3 regions of the Fontibacillus forbon genome follow, and region 1 is predicted to be linked to each of the others. Evidence: a T-box and tRNA genes for the amino acid it is inferred to sense, from the RefSeq annotation. Region 1 holds a T-box; the other regions hold tRNA genes.

Region 1 (10,335 bases):
AAACATCTTTTATCACAACCGCCTTTCATCGTCAATTATATTTATTACAATCTATTATACCCATAGTTTACCTCAAAGGAAAGGAACCCTCCTGAACAGGAGGGTTCCTGATTTTCATATGTTCACACTTCAGACATGATTAACCCCGAACGACAGAAATCACATTGCGGACCGAAGCAGCCGATTTATCCAACGCGGCTTTTTCGTCTGCGGTAAGCTCTAACTCGAATACCTTCTCGATTCCTTCACCGCCCAGAATAGCGGGAACGCCCATAAACAGACCATCGTAGCCGTATTCGCCTTCCAACAGGGCTATAACCGGCAGAATCCGTTTTTTGTCTTTCAGAATCGCTTCCGTCATTTGAACCAGCGAAGCAGCCGGCGCATAATAAGCACTGCCGTTGCCAAGCAGGTTAACGATTTCGCCGCCGCCTACGCGCGTACGCTGCACGATCGCCTCGATGCGTTCCGCGGACAGGAGCGTGTCGATCGGAATGCCGCCGACACTGGAATACCGCACGAGCGGAACCATGTCGTCGCCGTGTCCGCCAAGCACGAAACCGCGCACGTCTTCAACTGAAACGTTCAATTCCTGTGCGATAAACGTGCAGTACCGCGCTGTATCGAGCACGCCGGATTGGCCGATGACACGGTTTTTCGGAAAACCGAGCGCCTGATAAGCCGCATAAGTCATAGCGTCAACCGGATTACTCAAGATAAGTACGGTAGAATCCGGACAATATTTCTTCACGTTTTCGCATACCGAGCGAACGATTCCCGCATTCGTGTTAACGAGATCATCGCGGCTCATGCCCGGCTTGCGGGCGATCCCGGCCGTAATGATGACGATGTCGGAACCCGCGGCATCTTCATAAGAAGACGTGCCGACGATATTGCTGTCAAATCCTTGAACGGGACTTGCTTCAAGCATGTCGAGCGCCTTGCCCTTCGTCGGATTTTCCAATGCCGGAATGTCCAGCAGAACGACATCCCCGAGTTCTTTTTGCGCAAGCATTAGAGCGGTCGTCGCACCGGTAAAACCGGCGCCGACAACCGTAATTTTTTTACGTTGAATACCCACGTGCTCAAGACCTCCTACATGTTTTTAATGACTTGATCCGCAAATTCGGAACATTTCACTTCGGTTGCGCCTTCCATCAGGCGGGCAAAGTCGTAGGTTACAGTCTTGTTGTTGATGGAGGTTTCCAGGCCTTTGTAGATGAGGTCGGCGGCTTCCTGCCAGCCGAGATGCTCAAGCAGCATCACGCCGGACAAAATAACCGAACCCGGATTTACCACATCCAGATCCGCGTATTTCGGCGCCGTGCCGTGCGTGGCTTCAAAAATCGCATGACCTGTCACATAGTTGATATTCGCCCCAGGGGCAATGCCGATGCCTCCGACTTGGGCAGCCAAAGCATCGGACAAATAGTCACCGTTCAAGTTCAATGTCGCGATGACGTCGAAATCGGTCGGACGCGTCAACACTTGTTGCAGCGCGATATCCGCAATCGCATCCTTAATGATGATTTTGCCGGCGTCCTGCGCATCCTTCTGCGCCTGATTAGCAGCGTCAGTACCGGACTCTTCCTTGATCCGGTCATATTGGGCCCAAGTGAATACTTTGTCGCCGAACTCGGCTTCGGCCACTTCGTAGCCCCAGTTTTTGAACGCGCCTTCCGTAAATTTCATGATATTGCCTTTATGAACAAGAGTTACGCTCTTCCGTTCATGCTTGATCGCATATTCAACCGCTGCGCGGACAAGGCGTTTGGAGCCTTCTTCGGACACCGGCTTGATACCGATTCCGGACGTTTCCGGGAAGCGGATCTTCTTGACGCCCATTTCGTTTTGAAGGAATTGGAGCACCTTTTTCACTTCTTCGGAGCCTTCTTTATATTCGATCCCCGCATAAATATCTTCCGTATTTTCCCGGAAAATGACCATGTCCACGAGTTCCGGACGTTTTACAGGGGATGGCACCCCATCGAAATAACGGACAGGACGAAGACATACGTACAAGTCGAGCTCTTGGCGCAGCGCCACGTTCAAGGAGCGGATTCCGCCGCCGATCGGCGTAGTCAGGGGTCCCTTGATCGCCACAATATACTCGCGGATGGCGGTCAGCGTATCGGCCGGAAGCCACTCTCCGTATGTATTGTAGGCCTTCTCTCCTGCGAATACCTCGTACCAGGCGATGCTCTTTTCGCCGCCATAAGCTTTTTCCACCGCGGCATCCAATACCCGTTTGGACGCTTTCCAAATGTCGCGGCCCGTTCCGTCACCCTCGATAAAAGGAATGATCGGATTGTTCGGCACTTGAAGCTTACCGCCTTCGATAACGATTTTTTCACCTTCGGTAGGAAGGCTAAACTTTTCCAATTGCAGCATGTGTATGTGTTCCTCCTCATAACAATTTGGTCTTGACGGGAATTTACGGTTACGACTTTCATTTTAACATAAATGGCAACCCGGTTTCCCGGGTTGCAATGTACTATCGCAAATCGATCGGAATGTATTGCTGATTGGTCACGCCCGTATACTCCGCACGCGGCCGGATAATACGATTGTCATCCAGTTGCTCCAAAATATGGGCGGTCCAGCCCGAAAGGCGGCTGATCGCGAAAATCGGAGTGAACAAATCCCTCGGGATGCCAAGCATCGTATATACGGAAGCGGAATAGAAGTCCACGTTCGGCTTCAGCCCTTTTTGACCGGTAACAAGCTCCTCCACTTTGACCGAAATGTCGTAAAGTGTGGAATCGCCCTTCATTAAGCCAAGCTGGCGCGACATCTTCTGCAGATGTTTCGCCCTCGGATCCCCGTTCTTGTAAACGCGATGTCCGAATCCCATAATTTTATCTTTATTGGCCAGCTTCTTCTGGATATAAGGCTCGGCATTGTCCAGGGTGCCGATTTCGCCAAGCATCTGGCTAACGGCTTCATTAGCCCCGCCGTGCAGCGGTCCTTTCAGCGTACCGATTGCGGAAGTCACGCCGGAGTAAATATCCGACAGCGTTGCAATCGTGACGCGAGCCGAGAAGGTGGAAGCGTTCAATTCGTGATCCGCATGCAATACCAGCGCCTGATCCAAAGCGCGTACCGCCACCGGATCCGGTTCTTCCCCGGATAGCATGTAAAGGAAATTATGCGCCAGTGACACGTCCTTCAATGGCGCGACAGGCTCCTTGCCGTCGCGGATCCGGGCGAAGGCGGCAATTAACGTGGGCAGTTGGGCTTGCAGCTTAATCGCCTTTTGCTGATTGCTTTCCCGGGTGTTCTCATTCGCATGTTCATCGTACAAAGCAAGAGCCGATACGGCCGTACGGAGGACAGCCATCGTATTGGCATTGCCGGGATACAGCTTCATTTGCTCCAGTACCGCTTCAGGAACGGAAGCCGATTCGCTTAGCTGCTTCTGAAGGGTAGCCAACTGGGTCTTGGTGGGCAGCTTGCCGTACCATAGCAAATAAGCAGTCTCTTCATAGCTCGCGCGTTCCGCCAAGTCGTCAATGTTGATCCCGCGATAAGCAAGAACCCCGTCATGGATGGAACTGATCGATGAAGTAGCTGCCACAATACCTTCCAGACCTTTGGTAGCTGTCATAGTACATCTCTCCTTTGGAAACGAAATATAAGCCAAACAAGCCAATGAAAACATTTTCAATTTAAAAGTTTAAAATTTTCAGAGCAATGCAAGAAGTGGCCTGTAATAATGTAACATCGATCTCTTGTGGCCTGTAAAATAATCATACTGGATTTTCGGAAGCAAAGGAACATGTTCAGCCCGCCCCTTTACATCAAATGATTTTATCACTGAGATAAAATATTTTTTGTAATCGCTTTCGTTGGCAACGACAAATGTCACAGATTTAACTTCTAATTGTGTTCAAAAAGTCGATTTTAATATACTCCTCTTCTTCCTTTGTTTCCGGTATACAAAATGAGACTAAGTAATAGGGTAGAAGAGGACCTGTCCGTAAAGGAGAATGCCGTTTGGATAATGTGATGACAAAGCGCCTGCTGCGCGGAGGCTGGGTTTGCATCGTACTGATCGCGCTGGCCGGTGCCTTCTACTGGCTGCTTCCGTTAATCTATCCGTTTCTGATCGCCTGGCTGATTGCCTTTGCCATGAATCCGCTTGTGCGTTGGCTGCAATTCAAAGTAAAATTACCGCGATGGCTGGCCGTTACCGCCGCGCTGATCATTTTTGTCGGAGGTGCCGGGATCGTTCTCTCCGCAGCCGTTACCCGGCTCGTAAAAGAGTTGATCGGATTGGCCGAATCCCTGGATTTTCATATCGAAGAATGGAGAAACTGGTTCGTCGAATGGAGCCAGAGCGAAGGAATCCAAAATATCATCAACGAAATCAACCGGTTTATCGCGAACAACCCCGGTTATGAGAATACGATAAACAAAAATATCGACAACACGACATCGACGATCAGCTCGGCCCTTTCCCGGCTGCTCAGCGGCTTCCTAAGCGGGATCGTCAATTTGCTGACCTCGCTTCCGAATTTCGGCGTCATTCTAATCGTCATCCTGTTGGCCGTCTTTTTTATTAGTAAAAACTGGGAAAGAAATATGCGCTTTCTTTCCGGGCTTGTACCCTCTCCATTTCGTAAAACCGGAAGCGAAGTCTGGAAAGACTTGCAAAAGGCTCTGTTCGGCTATCTGCGCGCCCAATTTATTATGATTTCGATTACTGCGGTCATCGTATTGATCGGACTGCTTATATTACAGGTGGATTCAGCTTTCACTTACGCGATCCTGATCGGATTCGTCGATTTGCTTCCTTATTTGGGCGTGGGAACCGTAATGGTTCCTTGGCTGCTATATGCTTATATGTCAGGAGACACGGGCCTTGGTATCGGTCTGTCCGTTTTGTACGGAGTCATCCTTGTAGCCAGACAATTAATCGAGCCGAAGGTGCTGGCAAGCAGCGTCGGACTCGATCCGTTGCCGACGCTGATCTCCATGTTCGTCGGCCTGAAGCTGTTCGGGGTGTTCGGACTGATCATCGGTCCGGTTTCTTTCGTCGTATTCGGGGCGATTGCGCGCGCGGGTGTCCTGAAGGATCTGCGAAATTATATCCTAAACGGAAGGCTGCGATAATGAAATGGAAAAAATTCATTATCACAGCCTCCGCCTTCCTTACATCCTTTCGGGCGCTTGTAATCCAATCAGCTTGAGCCCGTTGCTTAGCGTAATTTGCACCCCTTTTACCAAAGCCAGCCTCGCCTCGCGCAAATCCGGATCCCCGGTCAAAATCGGACAATGATGATAAAACCGGTTAAAAGCCTGTGCCGTATCCACCAGATAGCGCGTGACGATCGACGGCTCCATTTTGACGGCGGCCTGCTCGACTCGCTCGGTAAACAGGGACAATTGCTTAACCAGAGCAAATTCAGCCTCACCGTTTAACAATGCAGGATCAAGGATGCTGTCCGATTTTGCTTCAGTTGCCTCCTCTTCGCGCTCTCCATACCCTTTCCGCAGCACGCTGCAAGCCCGAGCATATGTGTACTGCACGTACGGCCCGGTTTCCCCTTCAAAGCTGAGCGCGTCCTCCCAAGAGAATACGATGTCCTTGATCCGGTTCCCGCTCAAATCGTTGAAAATCACCGCGCCGACACCAACCTGTCTCGCTACTTCTTCTTTATTTTCCAGCCCCGGATTTTTCGATTCGATAATGTTCTTGATCTTCAGAACAGCCTGCTCCAGCAGATCCTCCAGCTTGACGACGTTGCCTTTTCTAGTGGACAAGCTCGCCCCTTCCAGGCTTACGCGCCCAAACGGTACATGCACCAAATCCTCTGCCCAGTCATAGCCCATCAGCTCTACAACTTTAAACCACTGGCGGAAATGCAGGCTTTGCGAATAATCCGTCACATAGACGGCTTTATGAAATTGATAAGTGTTCTTCCGGTATAGGGCTGCCGCAACGTCACGGGTGTGATAAAGCGAGCTTCCGTCCTGCTTCAGCATTAATGCCGGGGCCATATCGTAGTCTTCAAGACGTACCAGCCAGGCACCCCCGTCTTTTTCCAGCAGTCCCTTCTGCTTTAATTCATGAATGACGGGTTCCATTTTGTCGTTATAAAAGCTTTCCCCGGTCATAAAATCGAACCGCACGCCAAGCAGCTTGTAGATTTTCTCGAATTCCGCCAGACTAAGATCCACAAATTCCCGCCAAAGCTGAAGCGCCTCCGGATCGCCCTGCTCCGTTTTGACGAACCAGGATCTCGCCTCGTCTTCCAGCCCGTTATCACGTTCCGCCTCCTCATGGAAACGCACGTACAGACTTAGCAGTTCGTCGATGGCCCCGGCTTCCAGCCTTTCCGGTTCTCCCCAATGACGGTAGGCCGTGATGAGCTTCCCAAACTGGGTGCCCCAGTCGCCAAGATGATTGACTCCGATGCAGGTATATCCCAGGTACGAATAAATTTGATAAAGAGCGTTTCCGATCACCGTGGAGCGCAAATGACCCACATGGAAAGGCTTCGCAATATTGGGAGAAGAAAAATCGATCACGATCGTTTTCCCCTGACCGATCGTTTGCGAACCGTAACTCTCCCCGGAAATTAAAATTTCATGGATGACTTGGCCGCTAATCACCGCCGGGTTCAGATGAAAATTCAAATAACCGGATACCGACGATGTCCGGGCGATATTCCCGGGTCCTTCGTTCTCTTTCCCGCGGAATCCCGCTTCCAGTTCGTCCGCGATGGCACCCGGAGACTTGCGGAGCCGCTTGCTCAGCTTGAAGCAGGGCAGCGAAATATCGCCCATGGAGTCATCCGGCGGATACTCCAGCATCGCCTGCACCTCCTCCTCCGAAATTCCGTCCAGCAAGGACGATACTTTTGCAGCAATCTGCTTTTTGAACTGTTCCATTGCAGCGATTCTCCTTTCAATCGATAAATAAAAAAGTCCCCCGTCTCAATAAGAGACGAGAGACTTAAGTTCCCGCGGTACCACTCTACGTGCTGAAGCAATATTCAGCCACTCTGCTGGGTAACGGCCAACCACCGGATTTACCTACATAGCAACTGAATATCGGCTGCTAATCGGCAAACCATCTCCAGGGCCCGATTCTTTTGCGGCTTCCATACCGGCTCCCACCCCTCCGGCTCGCTGTTATGGACCTTTCGCAAAATACTATCCCGTTCATGGATATTAACAAAATATTAGAATTGAATATATAGCAAAATCATCGAGACGTCAACGATAGCGAGTCAGCGCCGAAAAAAAGTAATCGAACCGTCCTTGATCTTCTTGCCGATCCACTTCATCAACAGCATACGGTATAGCGGACGCGTCAAAGGAAACACCATGGTGAATCCGATCAAGTCGGTTACAAATCCCGGAATCAACAATAAAATCCCGCCGCCGAAAACGCACATTCCTTCGATCATCAACTTGCCCGGTACCTGGCGGCCATTCATTTGCGCTTTGGCATCGGCGAGCACTTTGCGTCCTTCAAACTGCATCATTAAGCCGCCGATAATCGAGGTGGCCAAAGTAAGAAAAATCGTCTTCCCTACGCCCAGTCTTTCGGCGACTTCCACATAACCCCAAAATTCTATAATCGGGACTACAACAATCAAAACGGCAATCCATTTACGCATAATAATAACTCCTTTTTCTAGCAGCATGCCTTCTTTAAAGATGATGGCAATTCATTCTAAAGAGTATTGTACCGTTTTGATTCCGTATAATCAAAATTTGCTGGCTTGCTCAAAAGCTTCATACCAATCCGGAAATACTTTTTTAAATTGAACCGGCTTGAAATCCTCCCGCCGAACCACATAGTGTGTCGAGGAACCTTCTACGCATAATTCCCCTTCTCCGTTCAACACTTCATAACCGTATTCCGTTTTTACCCCGCCGTTGCTTCGAATCCAAGTTTTCAGCAATACATCTTCACCGTAACGGATTCCTTTCTTGTATTCAATCCGCATTTCCTGCACGGGCGAAATATATCCCGCTTGTTCCATATGGATATATTGAAAGCCTAAATCCTCGATCAGTTTGGTTCGGCCCGCCTCAAACCATCCCAAATAATGGGCGTGATAAATGATTCCCATCATATCGAACTCAAAATATTTAGGCTTAATTTCAAGCTCACTGACATATGACATAATTACTCCCCTTTTTGCTTGTATAATCGATCCCGAAACTCACAAATTCCAGTATATCAAAAAAGCAACGGGAAAGTCCGAATCCGGACGCCCATTGCTTTTGATTGTCATTACGATGCTTCTTGCAGCTATTATTTACGAACTTGACCGATTTTAACCAGGTTCGTCGAACCGGAACGGCCCAGCGGAATACCCGCAGTGATCACAACCAGGTCTCCTTCTTTAACGAGACCGGAGTTCAAGCCGCCCTTCATAGCGTTATCGAACATTTCATCCGTAGAAGTAGCCACTTCACCTTTAACAGGTGTCACGCCCCAGTTCAGGGCAAGACGGCGGCAAGTTTGTTCCACAGTCGTAACGGCGATAATCGGAGCTTTCGGACGGTATTTCGATACCATACGAGCTGTATAACCGGTTTCGGTCGAAGTAATGATCGCTTTGGCGTTCAATTCCAGAGCGGAGTTGGCAACCGCTTGGCTGATCGCTTCAGTAACCGTCGTTTGTTGTGCATTACTTTGTTTGATGAAAATTTCGCGATATTCCAGAGCGGATTCCGCTTTTTCCGCGATGCGGGACATCGTCAGAACGGATTCCACCGGATACTTCCCTGCAGCGGTTTCCCCGGACAGCATGATAGCGTCGGTGCCGTCAAAGATCGCGTTCGCCACGTCACTCGCTTCAGCGCGTGTAGGTCTTGGGTTGCGTTGCATGGAATCCAACATTTGTGTAGCCGTGATAACCGGTTTGCCGACGCGGTTACATTTTTCGATCATGCGTTTTTGAACCAAAGGTACATCTTCCGCAGGAATTTCCACGCCAAGGTCACCGCGGGCTACCATCAGACCGTCGGAAACTTCCAAAATCTCATCCAGGTTGTCGACACCTTGTTGGTTCTCGATTTTGGAGATGATTTGGATATGAGTAGCATTGCTGCCCTCGAGCAGTTCACGGATCTCGAGCACGTCGCTAGCTTTACGAACGAAGGAAGCCGCAATAAAATCGATGCCTTGTTCGATCCCGAATTTGATGTCGTTAGCATCTTTCTCTGTGATGCCTGGCAGGGAAATGTTCACGCCCGGTACGTTTACGCCCTTCTTGCTCTTGATCGTACCGCCGTTAACGATGCGACACTTGATTTCCGTTCCTTGAATGTCCACTACGGTCAAACCGATCAAACCGTCATCGATCAGAATCGTCGAACCGACTTCCACGTCTCCAGGCAGCTCTTTATAAGTAATGGAGATGCGGTCTTTGTCGCCAAGAATTTCTTCTGTGGTCAACGTGATGAACTCGTCTTGCTCAAGCTCGATCGGTTCTACCTTCAATTTGCCGGTGCGGATTTCAGGACCTTTAGTGTCCAGCAGTATGGCGATTGATTTCCCCAGCTCTTCGCTCGCTTGGCGGATCGTTTTGATCCGGTTGCCATGCTCCTCGAAATCTCCGTGGGAGAAGTTGAGGCGAGCGACGTTCATTCCAGCCATAATCAGTTTCTTGATGTTTTCTAACGATTCACTGGAAGGACCGATAGTACATACGATTTTTGTTTTGCGCATTTTGGGTTTCCTCCGTTTAATTAGTTCTCTCTATACTTCTTTTCCAACAATTAAATTTACTACAAAACTCCTCTTTTGTATAGGAAGTTTATCATATTGTAACAGTCTATCTAGTCATTACCGACTAGTGTGGGATCTATAATGGGTTCTTTTACTTTTTGAGGACTATCTTTTGCAGCCCCATCCTCAAATTCTCCGATTTTACGGAACTTCCGGTAGCGGTCTTCCACCAACTCGTCCGGATTCATATAAGACAATTCCTCCAGATGGCGGATCAGCCCGCCCTTTATCGCCGATGCGGTGGTCTCGTAATCACGATGAGCGCCGCCTTTCGGCTCCGGTATGATCTCTTCGATCACCTCCATATCCAGGAGATCCTGTGCGGTGATCTTCATCGCTTCAGCCGCTTGATCCGCTTTCGAAGCATCCTTCCAAAGAATCGAGGCTGCCCCGTTCGGTGAAATGACGGAGTAGATCGCATTCTCCAGCATCAGCACCCGATTGCCCACACCGAGCGCAAGAGCGCCGCCGCTGCCGCCTTCCCCGATGACAACGCAAATGACAGGCACATGCAGCTTGGCCATCTCCAGCAAATTGCGGGCGATCGCCTCGGATTGCCCTCTTTCCTCCGCTGTAAT
Region 2 (10,335 bases), on a different contig from region 1:
CTTGTTCCTGCGATTTGCCGCAGAACGAGCATTTTAATTGTCCTTTTTCATCGTTGAATTTAAACATGTAAACACCCCTTTAAGATTTAATGGGCTTGTTGATGACCTGGTCGATAATCCCGTAGGCCTTAGCCTCTTCCGCGCTCATGAAGAAATCGCGATCCGTATCGCGCTGAATTTTTTCAAGGGGTTGACCCGTCCGGTCCACATAGATTTGATTCAGTTTCTCCCGCGTCTTGATAATCCAATCGGCATGAATTTTAATATCCGCTGCCTGCCCCGAGATTCCTCCCAAAGGCTGATGAATCATCACTTCGCTGTTCGGAAGCGCAAAACGCTTGCCCGGTGCACCTGCAGTAAGCAAAAGCGACCCCATGCTGGCAGCCATTCCCACGCAGATCGTTGACACATCGGGTTTGATATATTGCATCGTATCATATATACCCATCCCGGCTGTAACAGAACCACCCGGCGAGTTGATGTACAGATGAATGTCCTTTTCCGGATCTTCCGCTGCCAAAAACAGCAGTTGGGCGATCACGAGATTGGCTACGTCATCGTCAATCGCGTTGCTGAGAAAAATAATGCGATCCTTGAGCAGTCTCGAATAGATATCGTAAGACCGTTCTCCCCGGTTTGTTTGTTCTACGACCATAGGTACCAGACTCATGTGACCAACCTCTTTTCCTTATCAATTTTCCTGCGCCCTACAATATTCTATCACGTTCAAACGCGCATGTCATTTTTCACACATTACAGTTTATGTCCTCGAAAACACAATATGTAACCGATGGATTGTCCCGATTAATTTTGGAAATAAATGTATGTCGAAAAGTGAAAAATTAAGGCACGCATTTTTGTATACGTGCCTTAACATTTGCAATGTGTTATGCGCCCGTGAATCTCTTAGGCGAAAAGACGATGATTATTCTTCGTCTTGTTTATCTTCGGTTACAGCTTCTTCAGCCTCTGCTTTTGGTTCGGCTTTAGCTGCTGCTTTTTTGGTCGTCTTTTTGGCAGCCGGCTTGCTGGATTCTTCGGATTTCTCAGCTTTTACGGCTGGAACTTCCTTGGAGTTTTCAAGCAGGAACTGAATCGTTTTACGGAGAAGCACGTCTTCATTCAAGCTGCCGAGCGAGCCGTTTGCAGCAAGGATGTTACGGATTTCTTCAGTGCTGCGTTTGTAAGCGTCAGCCATATCCTGAAGCTCTTTATTGATTTCTTCTTCCGTAGCTTCGATTTTCTCAGCTTTAGCGATTTGCTCAAGAACCAGATTGTTGCGAACGCGTTTCTCGGCGTCACCCTTCATCTGTTCTTTCAAGTCATCGATACTTTGGCCGGAGAAACCGAGGAACATGTCCAGGTTCATGCCTTGAGCGCGAAGACGGTTATCGAAATCGCGAACCATGTTTTGAACTTCGCTGTCGACCATAGCTTGCGGAATTTCAACTTCTGCACTTTCGCCGACTTTATCGACGAGAACTCTTTCGCGTTCCGCTTCGCCTTCTTTTTGCTTGCGGGATTCCAGTTGTTTCTTCAAGTCTTCCTTATACTCATTCAACGTGTCGAATTCACTAACGTCTTTAGCAAACTCGTCGTCCAATTCAGGAAGTTGTTTGCGTTTGATTTCGTGAACCTTCACTTTAAATACCGCTTCTTTACCTGCCAGTTCTTCAGCATGGTAAGTTTCAGGGAACGTAACGGTTACGTCCTTGAAGTCGCCAGTTGCGAGACCGACTACTTGTTCTTCGAAACCAGGAATGAACGTATTGCTGCCGAGCTCGAGCGAATAACGCTCCGCTTTGCCGCCTTCAAATGGAACGCCGTCTACCGAACCGTCAAAGTCGATCACAACCGTGTCACCGTTTTGCGCGGCTTCCTCATCGATAACAACGAGTTCAGCATGACGCTCTTGCATACGGGTAAGCTCTTCGTTCAGTTCGTCTTCGCTGACTTCAACGTCAGTTGCAGGAACTTCGATTCCTTTGTAATCGCCAAGCTTCACTTCAGGTTTTACCGTTACTTTAGCTTTAAACTTGAAAGGTTGTCCTTTAGCGAATTGCTCAACGTCCACTTCCGGGCGGTCTACCGGGAAAATATCGGTTTGATCAACCGCTTCAGTATAAACTTCAGGAAGCAAAATATCGATGGCGTCTTGGTACAAGCTTTCAACACCGAAACGGGATTCGAAAATACCCCGAGGTACTTTACCTTTACGGAAACCAGGTACGTTTACTTTCTTGACTACTTTTTGAAAAGCTTTATCCAGTGCAGCGGATACACGTTCCGCTTCCACTTCAACCTCAAGAACGCCGAGGTTCTTCTCTATTTTTTCCCAAGTTGCTTTCATTTTATGCCTTCCCCTCCAAATTTCACATATACTTAAAATACTGAAACCGAATCGCGCGATAAAAGCAGCTACCTTGGTTCCAGTATAGCTGTCCTTAGTCCACGTTCAGAATAACCATTATATTATAAACAACAAAACTTTTTTTTACAAGAGCCGCTCGAAACCACTCTTACAGCAATCTAGCCTTTTTATAAAAATACTACCCGTTCACTCCTGCAGCAACGAATTGGCGCATAGAGCGGTATGCTTGCTCGTAACGGAGACGCAGACTGTCCGTAATCCCGTAGAGGCTGCGGATCTCCTCATCGCTTATTCCCCCGGGCAGACTGTCGGCCACCATTTGATGCAGCGCCGCCGCCCAAATATCGATCATGGCCTCCTCTTCGCCAAGCAGCGATTTGTAATCGTTCGTTCCGTAAATCGCCATCACAAATTGGGTCCAAAGTTCCTGGGCAAAATAAAACAACGTCGGATCGTGAACCTGGGTCTGATTCCCCACCCGCTCCAAAACGGTTTGAACGGACTGGGGAAATTCCTCCGGTTTGATCGGCACCGACTCTATTTCAATTTCCACATGTTCACCCGAACGGAAAAATTGTATCAAACCTTGGGTTCCCCGGCGCCGCAAAATTTGCAATACCCGATATTGAAGCAGAGGATGTATCTCCATGCGGTGCAGCCAGCCGATCAGTTCATCGTCGACCTCCGGCCGATCCAGGTAGGCGAGTTGTTCCAGCGCCAGAAAAGTCTGTTCAGACATCGGCTTATCCATAACGGCATGAAGCAGTTTGTCGGCATAATTGCTATCTTCAGCGAGCTTGGCCTCCACATGCTGTCTAGCCATGTCTTCCTCGCCAACTTCTTCATCCTCGTCACTGCCCGATCCGCTCCCCTGCAGCAGGGGAAAAGCGTCTGTCAGCCAATCCAACAGCGCCTGCCATTCCTCGTATAGTCTAGGGTCCTGCCCTTGGCATTGCAGTAAAAATTTCAGGAGCTCCGAAGCTTCGCCGTAACGCTCCGTCTCCAGCATTCTCGTTAGCTCTATCTGATAAAAATCCAATGTTTTGGGAAATAAAACAAGGTTGTCCTTCTCGCTCTGATGATGTTCGCTAATAAGGGCACCTCCTTTCTTCCGGTCTAATTCATCAGAGATTATAGCATAGAGAGTATAGAAGACAAAAAATCGGAGTCCGCATCAACCGGATTCAGCGCCCTGCAAAAAATCTGTTGCGAATTCTAACTAGCTATGATAATATATTTTTTGCTTCTGTTTTTTTATTTTTCATGTCCCAGTAGCTCAGCTGGATAGAGCAACGGCCTTCTAAGCCGTCGGTCGGGGGTTCGAATCCCTCCTGGGACGTATAAGTTAAAAGCTCTCCTTCCTGAGAGCTTTTTGCGTCTCTGAGGATGAGAACCCCTTTGGGGGTTCGTCGGAGCGAGGCCTCCCGCGATTAGCGGGAGTGGCCCAGCGGAGTCTCGCGCAGGAGCACGAGTATCCCTCCTGGGACGTATAAGTCAAAAGCTCTCCTTTCCGGAGAGCTTTTTGCGTCTCTGAGGATGAGAACCCCTTTGGGGGTTCGTCGGAGCGAGGCCTCCCGCGATTAGCGGGAGTGGCCCAGCGGAGTCTCGCGCAGGAGCGCGAGTATCCCACGTGCAGAGTCACTCTAAAAAGCAGCTGCCTGTTGGATATTTCCAATCGGCAGCTGCTTTTTGTCACTCAAACCGCTTTCCCGGGAAGACCCTGGATCGCGCTTCGCAATATGGAGCAGGATTCATCGAATTTTCGCTGTTCCTCTTCATTCAGGTTGAGCTCCACCACTTCCTGGATGCCGCCTTCTCCGATGATGGCCGGGACGCCGGTGCAAACGCCGCTTTGTCCGTACTCGCCTTCGAGGATGACGGAGATAGCGATAATTTTATGCTCGTCATTGAGAATCGAACGAACGATGTAGGCAAGCGCGTTTCCGATTCCAAACTGGGTATTGCCCTTCCGGGTAAAAATCTCCCATCCCGCATCCTTCGTTTTGCGCGCGATCTCGTTCAAATCTACATCTTTAAATCGTTCCTTATGCTGATCGAGGATTTGTAGCACCGGCTTCCCGCCGATCGTCACGTGGGACCAGGCTACAAATTGAGATTCCCCGTGCTCTCCTAACGCATACCCGTTTACGCTGCGGGGGTCGATGGAGAAAACGTCGGACAGCAGCGTTTTCAAACGCGCCGAGTCCAGGGAGGTTCCTGTGCCGATCACTTTATGACGCGGAAATCCGGAAACCTCGCGCACAATGTAAGTCACGATATCCACCGGATTCGCCGCCACGACGAACACGCCGTCAAAGCCGCTGCTCATGATCCGGGTCACGATGTCCGTGGTGATTTTTTCCGCGTCCTCCAGAACATCCAGCCTCGTCTGCCCCGGCTTTGGATTGGCTCCGGCGGTCAGCACGACTACGTCCACATCCTTGCAATCCTCCAGATAACCGGCATGGACTTTCGTTCTGTTGGAAGTAAAGTCCATGCAATGCGACAAGTCCAGCGCCTGGGCCACCGCACGGTCATAGGTTCGGTCCACCATAATGATCTCATCGCAGATGGACTGGTTGATCATCGAATATGCGCAAGCCGCCCCGACGAGACCTGACCCGACGATCGTCACTTTTCTTGATTTCCTGGCCATCTTCCCGCCTCCATTTTTAACCGATTCCGATCCGCTATCTATATTCAAAAAAAATATCTTCCTAAATTATAACCGGAATCGATAGGGGCATTCCAATGATTTGCTTTCATATTTTTTACACTTTTTAGTCTATTTCGCTCCCTTTTGATCATCGATCCATTTTCTCATCCAATTGAGTTTCGCCATCCTAATCAGTTAAAATTGAAGAGATTACATTTGAAAACGGAGGCGGAGCCATGAGTCAATCCATATATAACTTCCAGGTAAATACCATCGACGGAAAAGAAACCACGCTAGAGCCCTACAAAGGACAGGTCCTGCTGATCGTCAACACGGCCAGCGCCTGCGGCCTTACCCCGCATTACAAAGGGCTTCAGCATCTTTACGGCACTTATAAGGATCAGGGTTTTACCGTGCTCGGATTTCCCTGCAACCAATTCGCCGGACAGGAACCCGGGACCGAAGAAGAAATTAAAAGCTTCTGCGACTTGAACTATCAGGTAACCTTCCCGATGTTCAGCAAAGTCGATGTGAAGGGGGATAACGCCCACCCGCTATACAAATATCTGGTTGAAAATACCCCGGAGCCTTACCGTACAGGCGATATCGAGTGGAACTTCGTCAAATTCCTCATCGACCGTCAAGGCAATATCGTGAAGCAGTACAGTGCCCGCACCGAGCCGGAAGCGTTGGAAGAGGACATCCGCCGTCAGCTTCATAAGGCGAAATAGCATGCCAAAAACCTTCATCCCGATCCCACAGACCTAAATAAACAAAAAATCGCTGTATCGCAAGAGCGGGTAACCAGCCTCCGCCGCTTGCGAATACAGCGATTTTTTTAACGTTTCAACTTCCGGTTGTTGAACCACAGAGGCACGCGGAATACCAGGTTGATCAGCAGCACCACAAAAACCAGCACCGCTGCGGATTTATCCGCAATCTGGCGGGCATCCTCCACGATCGCTTCGGACTGGACATACCATAGATGAACCGCCAGCGTCTCACCCGGCGAGAACAGATTGAAGTCCCACATCTCTCCGGACGTACTGAGACCCGCCGTCAGAATAATGACGGCCGACTCCCCGAAAGCCCGCCCGGCCACAAGACAAATGCCGGTGACGATGCCATCCATCGCCACAGGAAGAACGACCGTGCGGATCACCTCGAACTTCGTCGCGCCAAGCGCATACGAAGCGTTCCGCAGGTCGTCCGGAACCGCGCGGACGGCTTCCTCCGTTACGCGGGCCAGCATCGGCAGATTAAGGAAGGCGAGGCTTACCGCGCCGCCCAGAATCGTAAGCCCGATGCCGAGCAGCTCGGCGAAGATCGCGAGTCCCAGGAGGCCGAAAACGATGGACGGAACGGAGGACAGCGATTCGACGCAGATTCGCAGCACTTCCGTGAACCGGTTCTTCGGCGCATATTCGGCCATGTAAATGCCGGCTCCGACTCCGATCGGAATAGAGATGATCAGCGACAGAATCAGCACGTAAAAGGAATTGAACAGCATGGGGCCGATACCGCCGCCAGGATCGATTTCCTCGGGAAGCTTGGTCAGGAAGGACAGGGTAATTCCCGGCAACCCCTTCCCTAAAATCGTAAACAATAGCCAGAAAATCAGGAGCAATACCAGTGCGCCGAGTCCGTAGAAACAAGCCGTTGCAATCCGGTCCAACCGCAGAGAGCGGACCTGTTTTCGTGATGCGCCGAATCGGTTCATGACTCAGCCCCTCCTTTTTTTCCAAGATAGCGGATGATCAGAATGAGCGCGAAGGAAATGAGGAGCAGCAGGAAAGCCATCATATGCAGCGCATAATTCCATGTCGAATCAAACTCGACGTTCGAGATTTGCATCACGATATTGCTCGTCAACACCGACGCTGATGCAAATAACGACTTGGCCAACTGTGGCGTATTGCCGATTACCATAACAACGGCCATCGTTTCTCCGATGGCCCGGGTCATTCCGAGAATGACCGCGGCCACGATTCCCCGGCCGGCCGCCGGCAGGACAACCCGAAAAATGACCTGCAGGCGGGTTGATCCCAGCGCGTAGGCGGCCTCACGGTATTTTTTCGGGACGGCTCCGATCGCATCGTCGCTAATCCGGCTGATCGTCGGCAGAATCATAATCGTCAGCACGATGGCGGCTGCCAACAAGCCGTCCCCCAATCCTTCGCCGCTCAGCTCACGAAGGAGCGGGAGGAGGACCGTTAAACCCAGATAACCGTATACGATCGAAGGGATGCCTACAAGCAGATCGAGAACCGGACGGATCGATTTTTTCAGCCATTTCGGCGCAATTTCAGCCATGAGAATCGCAAGCCCGACGGAAATCGGAACAGCCATAATCAAAGTCAGCAAAGTTAAAGACAGTGTATTTAAAATAAACAGGGCAGCTCCGAAGCGCCCCTCTTCCGGCGTCCAGTCCAGCGAGAAGAAGAACTCGGCGGGAGAAATGTCCCCGAACACAAGAACCGCCGTTCTGCCGATAAAAAAGACGACCATCGCCAGCACGGCACAGAGCGTTAGAATGCTGAACAGAAAGTAATTTTTAAACAACTTGTTTATAAAAAGCGCCTTGCTAAACCGCCCGGTCACACGGCGATTGGACGAAGGGGCCGAATCAGCTTCCTCCGGGTTGCCGGCTTGATGAACTGGCATGCTCACAATAGTATCCTCCCATACAGCGGCCAGCCCCGATAACAGGGCTGGCCGGGTTACGATCACAAAAAGAACAAATTATTTCATGGCGGAGATCGGAATGAACTTGAGCTTTTTCAGCGAGCTTTCTTGGAACTTTTTGCTTTGCACATATTCGATAAATTCTTTGGTCGCCCCGGTTGGCTTGCCTTTGGTCATGTAGTAACCGTAGGACCAGATTTTGTATTTGCCGTTAATGACGTTTTCCGTAGTCGCCGCAACGCCGTCATGCTTCACGGCTTTAATGTCGCTGCCGCTGATATAGGTAAGGTCGATGTAACCGATCGAATTCGGAGTCGTCGCTACAGCTGTTTTCATGTCGCCGCTGGAGCCGACTTCTTTGTAGTTCTTTTCTTTTTTCACGATATCGCCGCCGCCCAGTGCTTTAGCCTGATAATTGACGCGCGTGCCGGAACCGAAGGAACGGGTGATCACCACAATGTCCTCATCTTCGCCGCCAACATCTTTCCAGTTTGTGATTTTACCGGAATAGATGCCCTTAAGCTGCTCGGTGGTCAAATTATCGACTTTTACGCTTTTGTTTACGATCGTGGCAAACGGAATGACGGCGACCTTGTTGGCCACTTGACCGTCGAATGCTTTAAACCCGGGCACATCGGTACTGGCGTCCCAGTCGCACGCTCCGATGTCGGCAATTCCTTTCTTCACGGCCTGGGGGCCTGTAACGGAACCTTTGCCGCTGGCAGCGATCTTAACTTTTGGATGGAGTTTTTGAAACTCCTTTGCGGCCTGCAAAGTGAGCGGAAGCAATGCCGTCGAACCGTTGACGGTGATTTTACCTTTCAAATCGTCCTTGGCCCCGGCCGTACCCGCGATCGCCGACGACAGTAATAAAGCGGATGCTACAGTTAACAAAGATAATTTTTTGAAAAATTTCATGGATGATTCTCCTCTCGATTCCGTTCTATTTGGTCAATTCCGTTCCTTTGCCGCCTTGTACCAGCACTACTTTGCCTTCGGCGATTAACCCGACAGTCCCCGTTTTGGAAACCGTCAACTCGGTCACATCTTTATCCGTACTGTATAGTTCGGTTTTAGCGCCCGACGAAGCCACTTCATATACCTTGCTGCCGTTTTCCGACGCTGCCAGCACGATCAGTTTGCCTCCCGACACCACGGCCGAGATAACATCCAGATCACCCGCTAAATCCGCTATGTTCTTCCCGTCCGCAGAAACGACCTTCAGCACGCTGTTCGGAATCACACCATCCGGATCTGCGCTTACGTAAATGGCTCTACCGTCCGCCAGCACGGAAAGATACAGCTTATTGTAAGTATCGTTCGTTAATTGAACAGGCTTAGAATCTTTGGTGGCGAGATCCAGGGAGAATACCTGAGTACCAGCTTTAGAATAATCGATTTTGAGCGACTCCTCCGTGCCTTCTTTGTCCGTTTCGGCTTTACCCGTCACTTGTACGAAATAGATCACTTTTTTCCCGTCTTCCGTAATCCTTACACCGGATTTGTTTTCCACTTTATCCGCCAGCACCTCGGTCACTTTGCCGGTATCCACGCTTATGTATGCAATCTTCTCTTGTTTGTCCCCTTGGATAAAATAAATGCTCTTGCCGTCTTGAGACCAAGACAGATCCGTCTTCACCGAAGTGTCCTTACCGAGCTGCTTCACCAGCCCGCTGGCCGTATTCAGCAGATAAAGCCCGCCGTTCTCATCCGTAAAGGCAGCCTGCGATCCATCCGGGGAAACTACCGCGCCAACCGCACTTTCATTTGAGGAAAAAACTTCATGCCGGCCGGCTGAATCCAACTTGATCAATTGCGGCACTTCTCCATCCTCTTTCGTGGCAATCACATTCCCTGCGGCATCAAAAAACGGCAAGTCAAACTGACCGGACAAGCGGCCAACACTGCTAATTTCCCCCTTGGCTGACAGCAGTTCCCCGCCAAGCGCTTCAACTACCGGCGACAGCTCGACGTAAACCGTTCCGCCGATCTGTTGCGGGGCTGTACCGAATTGCAAGGTTTCTCCGTTTACCCGGTAATCTTTGGAGCCGATTTTGAGACTTAGTCCATATTGTTGCGAAGCATCCTGGATGACCAGATTACCTCCGCTAAGCTTGATGTCAGCGTCCAAGGCGTTCGCCAGATCCCGGAGCGAGTAAAGCGTTGTTTTCCCGGCAGTCACCGTTTTGACGGGGACTTGGCTGCCATCGACGGTAAGTTTGACGTTTGCCGCTTTGCTTTGAGCTACTGTCGCCTTGGCTCCCGCATTGCCGGCTTTTGTACTGACGGCGGCTCCTGCGGTACCGACTGCCGTGGCCGAGGCCAATACGGCGGTAGCAAGAACCATGCCGAGCATTTTACTGTTTTTCATTCGGTTCACCCTTTTTTTATGATTTAGTTTCCGGGGTCCCGCAAAGTGAAGAGATTAGCAGTTGAGAATTTATGTAACTTTGTGGGGGTGATGAATTGGTATATTGTGCTATGCCTTGATTGTCGTACAGAATTGTTAAATCAATTCTCCGGAATTGTAATACTTTGTAAAATGTTTAAAAAAATCGTATTCCATTTACATTTAGCGTACTTTATTCTATATTTAAAAGTGAGTACTCACTCATTTTTCTTA
Region 3 (10,335 bases), on a different contig from region 1:
TTGATCGTCGCCATCTGAATCGCCGTTACCGGCTCCACGCCTTCCTCGATCGCGCGGCGCACGACGTGGTTCATATGACCCTTCTCGATCAGGGTCTGCGGGTACACGTCGTCCGTGACGAGCATGATGTTGCCCGGGTGCACGTGATCTTCCGTCACGACCTTGATCACTTCCTTCACATCATGCCAGGCCGAGCCTTCGCGGATCATGAGATGCATGCCGAGCTGCAGCTTGAGGAGACCTTGCTCGCGCGTGACCGTCTCATGGCAAGACGTTACGCCGGAGGCAATATACGCCTGCAGCATTGGCTCGTCTTCGCTCGGAAAATGGCCGGTAACCGCTTTGCCGGCCTTGATCGTCGCGGCAATCTCGCCGCTCATCTTGGGGTCGCCGTACACGACCCCGGGGAAGTTCATCACTTCGCCAAGCCCTTCGACGCCTTCCCAAGTCATTCCGTCCTCAATATCGGCTACGTTCAGCTCGGCTCCGGCGTCCTCCAGGTCGTCCGTGGCGGGAACGCAGGAAGGGAAGGTCGTATATACCTTCAGCGGCAGCCCGCGTCCTTCTTCGTGCATCCAGCGCACGCCTTCCGCACCGAATACATTGGCGATCTCATGGGGATCCATGAACACGCCCGTCGTCCCTTTCGCCAAAGCGGCTTTGGCGAACTCCGTTACGGACAGCATCGTGCTCTCCACGTGCATGTGGCCGTCCAGCAGGCCCGGGACGATAAAGCGCCCCTTGGCGTCCAGCACGACCGTCTCTTCGCCGATCGTATGGCCGGCGTCCCCGACATAAGCGATCCGGCCCGCAGCGACGGCTACGTCCGTATGTGCCTGCAGCCGTCCGGTGTATACATTGACGAGCGTTCCGTTTTTTATCACCAGGTCGGCCTTTTTCGTTCCGGTGGCCACTTCGGCCAGAGTCCGGCTAACCTCGGTCAAATGATGTCTCTGTAAATGGCTCATCTTTGTTCACTCCTTCATTGGTGGGTGGCTAACTTCTCTGTTCATATTCTTTCACCGAACTCCTTGAAAAGCAAGCTGGCCCGGCAAAGCGGCGCGATATTCAGAAGCCGGTCCCGATGATCTTGGATCGATTCGGAATCCTATAGGTTAATGTATATAAAAAAGACCGCTCCAAGGGCGATAACCCGTTGGAGCAGTCTTTGATTTACTTTTGCAATTAAAATTAAACGCCTTGCGGTGTTACTTTCTCGATGACGCGATCGATCAGGCCATAGTCTTTCGCTTCGGCAGCGCTCATGAAGTAGTCGCGGTCGGTATCCTTTTCGATCCGTTCCAGCGGCTGTCCGGTGCGTTCAGCCAAAATCTTGTTCAGCTTATCACGCATCTTCAGGATGCGGCGGGCACGGATTTCGATATCCGTAGCCTGACCTTCGGCTCCGCCGAGCGGCTGGTGAATCATGATTTCACTGTTAGGCAGCGCGTAGCGTTTGCCTGGAGCGCCCGCATTCAGCAGGAATGCGCCCATGGAAGCCGCGAGGCCCACGCAGATCGTGGAAACGTCGGACTTAATGAATTGCATCGTATCGAAAATGGCCATACCGGCTGTAATGGAACCGCCTGGGCTATTGATGTACAGATGGATGTCTTTCCCCGGCTCTTCCGCGTCCAGAAACAGCATTTGCGCGATAATGGCGTTAGCGACGACGTCATTGACCTGGGAACCCAGGAAAATGATGCGGTCCTTCAGCAGTCTGGAGTAAATGTCATAGGCGCGTTCTCCGCGGTTACTTTGTTCAACGACCATAGGAATATAACTCACCGATAAAACCTCCTTATTTGGATCAAGCCATTTTATTGAATCGGTTCAATCAATTTCAGAATTGACGGAATCGATGAATATTAACCTCATCATAAACAATTTCAAACAGAAAGTCAAAGAAAGTCAAACTCAGTGTAATAAAAAAACCCATAGGTCAGGGTATCAGGTAAATCGTATAATAACTAATAGTTGCTAATGAAGTAATAATGGCGCGCCCGCGAGGAATCGAACCTCGATCTCAGGCTCCGGAGGCCTACGTCATATCCATTGGACCACGGGCGCAAACAGTACATTTAATTAGCGTGCAAAAATGATTATATGACATCCAGGGATAAAAAGCAAGGAAGTTGCTAAAAAAAGTTGTCAGTCGCCGGATCCGGGATAATAAAAAATAAAAGGATTGAACTGAAAGCGTTTTTATGCTAATTTGATGTTATAAAAACGTTTTTATTATGAAGGGCGAATGGAAATGGCAAAGGTTACAATCAAGGACGTAGCAAGGGAGGCGGGCGTCTCCATATCTACGGTTTCGAATGCACTAAACGATGTGGACGTACTGGCTCCGGAGACAAAATCACATGTGCTCAACGTGGCAAAGCGGTTAAATTATGTACCTAACCTGAACGGCAAGCTTTTAAAGTCCGGGAAGACTAAGATGCTGGGTTTTTTCACAACCAGCGTATCGGGGCCGTATTTCTACACGCTGGTGGAGTCCATGGCCCGCGAGAGCGACCGCTTGGGTTACGGGTTGAATGTGTTCGTCACAAAAGACAAGCAAGTGATCATGAACAACATTCTCGGCAGGCGCGTAGATGGCGTCATCATCTATGAAGAGCTAAAGATCGATGAACATGACATCGCGGTGATGGAGAAAGACAAGATCAAGGCCGTGTTTCTGGATCGGGTCTTTCACAACGAGACGATGGGCAGCGTGACCTTCGATTCCTTCGTGTCCGGTTATGAAGCAACGAAATATTTAATCAGCCTCGGGCATAAGAGAATTGCCTACATCTCCGGCGTGGATACGATGTACGATAGCGTGCAGCGGAGAGACGGCTATCTGGCCGCCTTGAGGGAGCATCAGCTTCCTGTAGACAGCGACTATGTATTGCAGGGCTATTTTGAGGAAGAGGGCACTTTTAATGCCGTAAAATCCTTTCTTCACAACCATTCGGGCAAGGTGCCGGATGCTTTCCTGGCCGGGAACGACCTTAGCGCGATCGGATGCATCAAGGCTTTGAAGTCTCACGGTTTCGAAGTACCGATGGACATTAGTGTCGTAGGCTTCGATGATATCGATATCGCCCAGTACTTCGCGCCGCCGTTAACGACGGTCAGGAACCAGATCGCAAGGCAAGCTATCCTGACGATCGACCATCTGGTTGCCATGATCCAGAAGAAAGAACAGGGTAAGTCCCAAAAGCTGCAGGGAGAGCTTGTCGTTCGAGGCTCAAGCCATGTAAAGATCAACAGGAACGAACAGGCGTAAGCCGGGAACAAGAATCTTTGTTGCGGAATTGTTTTTTTAACGGTGCAAAGATAGGGGGATTTGTTTTGCCAAAAATAAAAACGTTTTTATACTTTAAATTTATATTTTAGAAGGGAGAGAGGAACATGGCAAAAGGGTCTGCCGCTAGCGGGAAAAAGCCGATGGGGCAAAGGGTCAGGGAATTTGCAATCGATTACAAGCGGCAATGGGAGATTCAGTCCATGATCTTGCCCGGCGTCATCTTCATGATCATTTTTTGCTACATTCCGATTTACGGCTTGTCGATCGCTTTTAAAAACTACACGGTCATCGATACGCTGGATTCCGCTCCCTGGGTGGGTCTCGACAATTTCAAAATCATTTTGTCCGACAAATATTTTTGGGATTCGGTGGTTAACACCTTGGGCATCAGCTTTCTGAAGCTGGCTGTCGGCTTCGTGATTCCTATTGTTTTGGCGATCATGATTTACGAATTAAGCATGGGCCGGTTCAAAAAAATCGTGCAGACCATTTCGTATCTGCCGCATTTTCTGTCCTGGATCGTATTGGGCGGGATGCTGATTACGTGGTTTTCGACCACCGGGTTGTTCAACCAACTGCTGCTCGATTTGGGTCTCATTTCGAAGCCGCAAAACATTTTGCTGGACCCGGGGAAATACTGGTGGATCGCCACCCTGTCCGATATTTGGAAAGAGGCGGGCTGGGGGACCATTCTTTATCTGGCCATTATGTCGAAAATCGATCCTACATATTACGAAGCCGCCAAAATCGACGGGGCCAGCCGAATCAGACAAATCTGGAACATTACGCTCCCTAATATGAAGATGATCATCAGCTTGAACCTGATCTTGACTGTAAGCGGTTTATTGGGCTCCAATCTGGATCAAACCCTGGTGCTGATGAACTCCCAAAACCGGGCCCGCGCGGAGGTCATCAACTCTTACGTATACCGGATGGGGATGACGCAGGGCGATTTCTCCTATGCTACCGCCGTTGGTTTGGGTGTCTCCATAGTTTCAGTAATTCTGCTGGTTGCCGCCAATAAAGTCACCAGTAAACTAAACGATAATCAATCGGTCTTGTAAAGGAGGCAATTCCAGTGAATCGAAAGGCGGTTAAAGAAGATCTCGACAGCAGAATCTTTGATACCATCAACATCACCTTGCTGCTCATGTTCACCGTAGTCATCGTCGTTCCGCTTTGGAATGTCATCGTGTCCTCCTTTAGTTCGGGCAGATCGCTGGCGGAAGGCGGATTCGTATTTTGGCCCAAGGAGTTCTCCCTGGAAAATTACGAAGCCGTATTTCGGGACACGAGCATTTGGCAATCTTTCTTTATCTCCATCTCCAAAACGACGCTCGGCGTGATTACCCACGTGTTTTTCTGCGCCATGATCGGTTACGGGTTGAGCAAAAGATACGTACGCGGCCGCAAACTGTATGTCGCCATGGGCGTCATTACCATGTTTTTCTCGGGCGGCATGATTCCCACCTACTTATTGATCAAATCGCTGGGACTGCTCAACAGCTTCTGGGTGTACATCATTCCGGCCTTGTTCAGCTATTACGATGTCGTCATTCTCATGAACTTCTTCCGGAATGTGCCCGATTCGCTCGATGAGTCGGCCAAGATCGACGGAGCCGGGGACTGGCGGATTTTTCTCAAAATATTCATTCCGCTTTCCATGCCTGCCATGGCAACGATCGCTTTGTTCAACGGAGTCGGGCAGTGGAATGACTTCATGACCACCAAATTGTACATTACCGATCAGGCCCTTTATCCGCTGCAGATGAAGCTGTATGAAATTATCGTCCAGTCGCAAACGCAGTCAATGCAAAATATCGGGGGCTCCGTCGTGATCGAAACGACGACCAAAGGGGTTCAACTCGCGACCATTGTCATTACTACGTTGCCGATTGTCGTGATGTATCCAATACTGCAAAGGTACTTTATCTCGGGCATGATGCTGGGGGCGGTGAAAGAGTAAAAGTTTCTTTTCGGCGGTTTACCAAGCAGACAAATGTGGGGTTTTAAAGTTGTTGAAAGCGCTTTAATTCAAAGGAGGGTAAAAGGATGTACAACATGAACAAAGGATTTGGTACAAAAGGGATCAAATTGTGTGCTGCATTACTGGCTGCGGTATTGGTCATTACGGGCTGCGGCTCGGGGGGAGGATCCAAGAACGCCCCTAAGGACGTTTCGATTGAAGGCCGGTATGCGCTCGATCCGGAAACGCCGGCGTGGAAGCTCGACAAAAAAGAAGAGACAACCGAGCTTACCTGGTATGTGAATGCGGACTGGTGGAATACCGACTTCGGCAAGGACGTCGTGACCAAGAAAATTAAAGAGGACTTGAACATTGACATCAAATTCATTACGGGCGACGACACGAAACTGAACACTTTTTTTGCCGGCGGGGATATGCCCGACCTGCTAACCATTTTCGATTCGAACTCTCCGGTGGTGCAAAAAGCTCCGACTTGGGCACTGTCGTTAAACGATCTTGCGGAAAAATACGACCCGCATTTCAACAAAGTAGCCGCCGCGGATACGTTGAACTGGTTCCAGTTGAAAGACGGCAAGACTTACGGCTATCCGAACTACTCGAATACGCAGGCCGACTATGACAGCGGCAACATTCCTGCTAAAACGGCATTTGTCGTCCGCAAGGATGTTTACGACGCCTTGGGCAAAACGGCCATGGGAACGCCGGAAGAATTCAAAGCCGTCATGGACCAAATCAAAGGACAATTTCCGGATCTGATTCCTTTCGGTTTCAATTCCATCGGGGAAGGCACCGGTTCATTGGGCGACGTGTTCCAGGATTTCCTCGGCGTACCGCTGGAAGACAGCAATGGCGGATTCTATAACCGTAACCTGGATGAAGACTATCTGGCCTGGATCAAAACCTTGAACGAGGTTTACAGAGACGGCGCCATCAGCGACGACAGCTTTGCCGACGACGGTACGGCCTTTGAAGAAAAAGTGAAATCCGGGAAATACGCAACGATGCTCCTGGACGGGACTCCGCAGCAAGGCGGAAATCTGCAAATCTTTTTGAGCGCAAATCCCGGCAAGGAATATTTGGCGATCGACGGACCTCAAAGCACGGTTGGTAATCAGCCGACGCTGAACCAATCCGGCATTACCGGCTGGATGATCAGCTTCATCACGAAAAAATGCAAAGATCCGGCCAAAGCCATTCAATTGTTCACGTATCTGCTGAGCGAAGAAGGCCAAATGCTGATGAATTACGGAATCGAAGGAGAAACGTATCAAGTGAAAGCCGACGGCAGCGTGGAATTCTTGCCGGAGGTTAAAGATCTTCAATTGAATAACGCGGATAAATTCAAAAAAGATTACCGGATGGGCGAGTTTATGTTCTTCGGCCATGACCGTCATAAAGCGATGAGCGCCGACGCCTTCCCGGAAAGCATCAAACAAATGCAAGAATGGGGCAAGGGCAAGCTGAAACCGCACTTTATTCTTGAAAACATCAATCCGGATCAGGGCACTCCCGAAGCGCGCTCCCTGTCGGCGATCAATACGAACTGGAACACGACGATGGTAAGCCTGATCCGCTCCAAGAGCGAAGCTGAATTCGATAGCACTCTGGCTGCCCACAAAGCCTTCCTGGAGGATAACAACTGGGATGACATCTTGAAGATTCGCAGCGAAAAGATGAACCAAAACAAAGAGAAATTGGGCATTAAGTAAGCAAAGCAATGAGATGGAGGGCCTGTTAAGGGCCCTTTTTATAACAAAACACAGAATGCGGAGGGAACCATCATGGCCGAAATATTGATTTATGAATCCAATGGGGAGAACCATCTGTTTAAGAAAAAGTCCCCCGAGCAATTGGCGCCGATCGCTTCCGATGGGGAGCTCATTACAGTAAACCTGGATGATACGGAAACTTTTCAGGAGATGGACGGATTCGGGGCCTCATTCACGGATTCGGCCGCCTATTTGATTCACCAGGTTCTGGACGAGCCGCAGAGGGCGGAGTTAATGGAGAAATTGTTTGATCCGGAGTCCGGTATCGGGTTATCCGTCTTAAGAAACCCGATGGGGGCTTCGGATTACGCCAGAGACTTCTATAGTTATGACGATTTGGCCGATGGTGAAAGCGACCCGGCGATGGGAATGTTCTCGATTGCGCATGACGAAGACGATATTATCCCATTATTGCAGAAAGCGGTGGCGTTGAACCCGGATATCAAGCTGATGGCTTCTCCGTGGAGCGCGCCGGGGTGGATGAAGACAAGCGGCTCGATGATCGGCGGAGAATTAAAGCAAGAGTATTATGAGGCTTACGCCGACTACTTTGTCCGCTATATTCAAGCTTATGCCGAGCACGGGCTGCCCGTTTATGCCGTTACCCCGCAAAATGAGCCGCTGTATGTTCCGGGGCACTATCCGGGAATGCTGATGCTGCCCGAAGTACAAAGCGATTTTGTGAAGAACTATTTGAAGCCCGCTTTCGTAAAGCATGGCATCGATACCAAAATTCTCTGCTATGACCATAACTGGGACCGTCCCGATTTTCCGCTGACGGTGTTGGAGAATGCGTACGATGCGGTAGACGGGGTGGCCTGGCATTGGTATGGCGGAAATCCGTCCGCCCAAAGCGAGGTGAAGCGGGCTTTCCCGGACAAAGAGGTCCATTTTACGGAAGGCTCGGGCGGGGAATGGATTCCCGCTTTTGAACCGGCGTTTTCCAATGTTATGCGCACGGGGATCCAAATCTTGCGGAATCACAGCAAGTCCTTTGTATTATGGAATATGGCACTGGACGAAAATAACGGGCCCGCCGTACCGGGCTTCGGCCGCAGTACCTGCCGGGGCATCGTGCTGGTCAATCAGGAGACCCGGGAACTGACCTATACTCTGGATTATTATGCGCTGGCCCATTTCAGCAAAATCATTTCCCCGAAAGCTTTGCGTATCTCATCTTCCTCAGACCGCGAATTCATCGCATCCGCAGCTTTTAGAAATAAAGATGATTCGTTGGCGGTCGTTTTGTTTAATGATGGGGAGGAGGCGGGAAATGTTGCTTTGAAACTGAAGGGAGCCGAGCTGTTAAGCTTCCGTTTGGAGTCTAAAGGTGCCATATCCGTGTTGATCCGAACCAGTTGATCCTGATAGACCATTTTATATAGAACTAATTGCTATACAGTTGATAAGGTCTCCTTTTGCTGAGAACGGGTGAAGAGTTTGCCCGTTACATCAAGTAGGGGCCTTTTTATGTTTATTTAGCCACCCAAAAAAGCAACATGAATAGATAGAAAGCGGAATGTAAATTATACGGACGTCAGGCTTGCAACAGGCACAGAAATTGGTTAAAATATCAGTGGGACTTAAAAAGTTTACCCGGGACATTTTAGGACCAAGGAGAAGGAGAGAGAAGACGAAGCTTGCAGGAGTGGAAAGCATGCGAACTATTTTGGAAATGCAAAAGCAGCTTCTTCCTGATCTCATGGAAATTCTCAAGAAAAGGTATACCATTCTTCACCAGATCTTGTTGTCGGATGTGATTGGCCGCAGAACGCTTGCGGTGTCGCTGAACATGACGGAACGAGTGTTGCGGGCCGAGACGGATCTCCTGAAGGCTCAGGGCCTGATTGAAATCGAGAATATAGGCATGAGAATCAGCGATTCGGGCAGAAAACTGCTGGAGGGCATGGAGCCGGTAGTGAAGGAAATCTTCGGATTGTCCAATCTGGAAGAGAAGATTCGAAAAGCGTTCGGTCTTCGCAAAGTTGTGATCGTTCCCGGCGACAGCGAGATTTCCCCGCTGACCAAGAAGGAACTGGGGCGGGCAGGTGCGAAAGCGCTGCTTGGCGCCATGAGCAGTCAGGATGTAGTTGCCGTTACAGGCGGATCAACGATAGCCGAGGTTGCGGAACAGCTTAGTCCCCCGGCGAACTTGTCGCTGAAGCAATGCTGGTTTGTACCGGCGCGGGGCGGACTAGGGGAAAGCCTGGAAATTCAGGCAAATACGATTGCTTCCGGCATGGCGAAACGGGTTGGAGCAGGCTACCGTCTGCTGCATGTGCCCGATCTGCTAGGCAAAGAAGCGTACGAGTCACTCGTAGGGGATCCGAACATCCACGATATCGTGGAGATGATCCGCGAGGCGCGGATTATCATTCATGGAATCGGTGATGCTATGGAGATGGCACGGCGCCGCAAGCTGGAAGATTCAATGGTACGGGAACTGCAGAAAGAAGGCGCCTTGGCGGAATCATTCGGGTACTATTTTAATCAAGAAGGCGTCGTTGTTCACAAAATGCTGACCCTGGGTCTTCGTTTGGAAGACATTATGAGGACGGATACCGTCATCGGAATCGCGGGCGGCAAGAGCAAGGCGAAGGCGATTCATGCTGTGCTGCAATTCGGACAAGAAGATATTCTGGTTACGGATGAAGCGGCGGCGGAAGAGATCGTGGAGGAGATTGAGCGAAGCGAGCGCCGCAGAGCGGAATAGCCTGTTCTACTTAACGGATTCAACAATCAAATGGTTTACTCATGGCGGGTTATTCAGCCTGCCTTGAATAATAAAAAAAACGAACACTGGGAGGATCTATTCATGAGTGTAAAAGTTGGTATTAACGGTTTCGGACGTATCGGACGCTTGGCTTTCCGTCGTATTCAAAATGTGGAAGGCATCGAAGTAGTAGCAATCAATGACCTGACAGACGCTAAAATGTTGGCTCATTTGTTGAAATATGATACAACGCAAGGCAAATTCGACGGCGAAGTTGAAGTTCATGACGGCTTCTTCAAAGTTAACGGCAAAGAAGTTAAAGTACTGGCTAACCGCAACCCTGAAGAATTGCCTTGGGGCGAGCTTGGCGTAGACATCGTACTGGAGTGCACAGGCTTCTTTACTACTAAAGAAAAAGCTGAGCTTCACTTGAAAGGCGGAGCTAAGAAAGTTGTTATTTCCGCTCCTGCTACAGGCGACATGAAAACTGTCGTTTACAACGTAAACCATGAAATCCTTGACGGTACTGAAACCGTAATTTCCGGTGCTTCTTGTACTACTAACTGCT

What was found. The T-box of region 1 lies ahead of argS (arginine--tRNA ligase). A T-box ahead of a tRNA ligase gene usually reads a tRNA of that ligase, here a tRNA-Arg.
Region 2: it has a tRNA-Arg gene. The T-box ahead of argS (arginine--tRNA ligase) is inferred to sense a tRNA for this amino acid. The anticodon was not compared.
Region 3: it has a tRNA-Arg gene. The T-box ahead of argS (arginine--tRNA ligase) is inferred to sense a tRNA for this amino acid. The anticodon was not compared.

What each region holds. Positions count from the first base shown of each region.
Region 1 is NZ_JBKGFV010000002.1:760,214-770,548, forward strand. Features, by position in the region: gene ACLB09_RS10485 (hypothetical protein) at 1-6, opposite strand, end outside; gene mdh (malate dehydrogenase) at 140-1,081, opposite strand; gene icd (NADP-dependent isocitrate dehydrogenase) at 1,096-2,391, opposite strand; gene ACLB09_RS10500 (citrate/2-methylcitrate synthase) at 2,495-3,607, opposite strand; gene ytvI (sporulation integral membrane protein YtvI) at 3,997-5,115, shown strand; gene argS (arginine--tRNA ligase) at 5,155-6,897, opposite strand; T-box leader at 6,946-7,183, opposite strand; gene ACLB09_RS10515 (FxsA family protein) at 7,239-7,631, opposite strand; gene ACLB09_RS10520 (acyl-CoA thioesterase) at 7,722-8,144, opposite strand; gene pyk (pyruvate kinase) at 8,276-9,697, opposite strand; gene ACLB09_RS10530 (acetyl-CoA carboxylase carboxyltransferase subunit alpha) at 9,808-10,335, opposite strand, start outside.
Region 2 is NZ_JBKGFV010000006.1:48,346-58,680, forward strand. Features, by position in the region: gene clpX (ATP-dependent protease ATP-binding subunit ClpX) at 1-67, opposite strand, end outside; gene clpP (ATP-dependent Clp endopeptidase proteolytic subunit ClpP) at 80-670, opposite strand; gene tig (trigger factor) at 926-2,350, opposite strand; gene ACLB09_RS21320 (hypothetical protein) at 2,550-3,380, opposite strand; tRNA gene ACLB09_RS21325 (tRNA-Arg) at 3,637-3,710, shown strand; gene ACLB09_RS21330 (L-lactate dehydrogenase) at 4,068-5,027, opposite strand; gene ACLB09_RS21335 (glutathione peroxidase) at 5,264-5,758, shown strand; gene pstA (phosphate ABC transporter permease PstA) at 5,866-6,747, opposite strand; gene pstC (phosphate ABC transporter permease subunit PstC) at 6,744-7,691, opposite strand; gene ACLB09_RS21350 (phosphate ABC transporter substrate-binding protein) at 7,770-8,630, opposite strand; gene ACLB09_RS21355 (stalk domain-containing protein) at 8,656-10,083, opposite strand.
Region 3 is NZ_JBKGFV010000010.1:27,746-38,080, reverse strand. Features, by position in the region: gene ade (adenine deaminase) at 1-968, opposite strand, end outside; gene clpP (ATP-dependent Clp endopeptidase proteolytic subunit ClpP) at 1,192-1,788, opposite strand; tRNA gene ACLB09_RS24680 (tRNA-Arg) at 1,996-2,070, opposite strand; gene ACLB09_RS24675 (LacI family DNA-binding transcriptional regulator) at 2,258-3,277, shown strand; gene ACLB09_RS24670 (ABC transporter permease) at 3,403-4,362, shown strand; gene ACLB09_RS24665 (carbohydrate ABC transporter permease) at 4,377-5,264, shown strand; gene ACLB09_RS24660 (type 2 periplasmic-binding domain-containing protein) at 5,351-6,994, shown strand; gene ACLB09_RS24655 (glycoside hydrolase family 30 protein) at 7,067-8,416, shown strand; gene ACLB09_RS24650 (sugar-binding transcriptional regulator) at 8,712-9,767, shown strand; gene gap (type I glyceraldehyde-3-phosphate dehydrogenase) at 9,870-10,335, shown strand, end outside.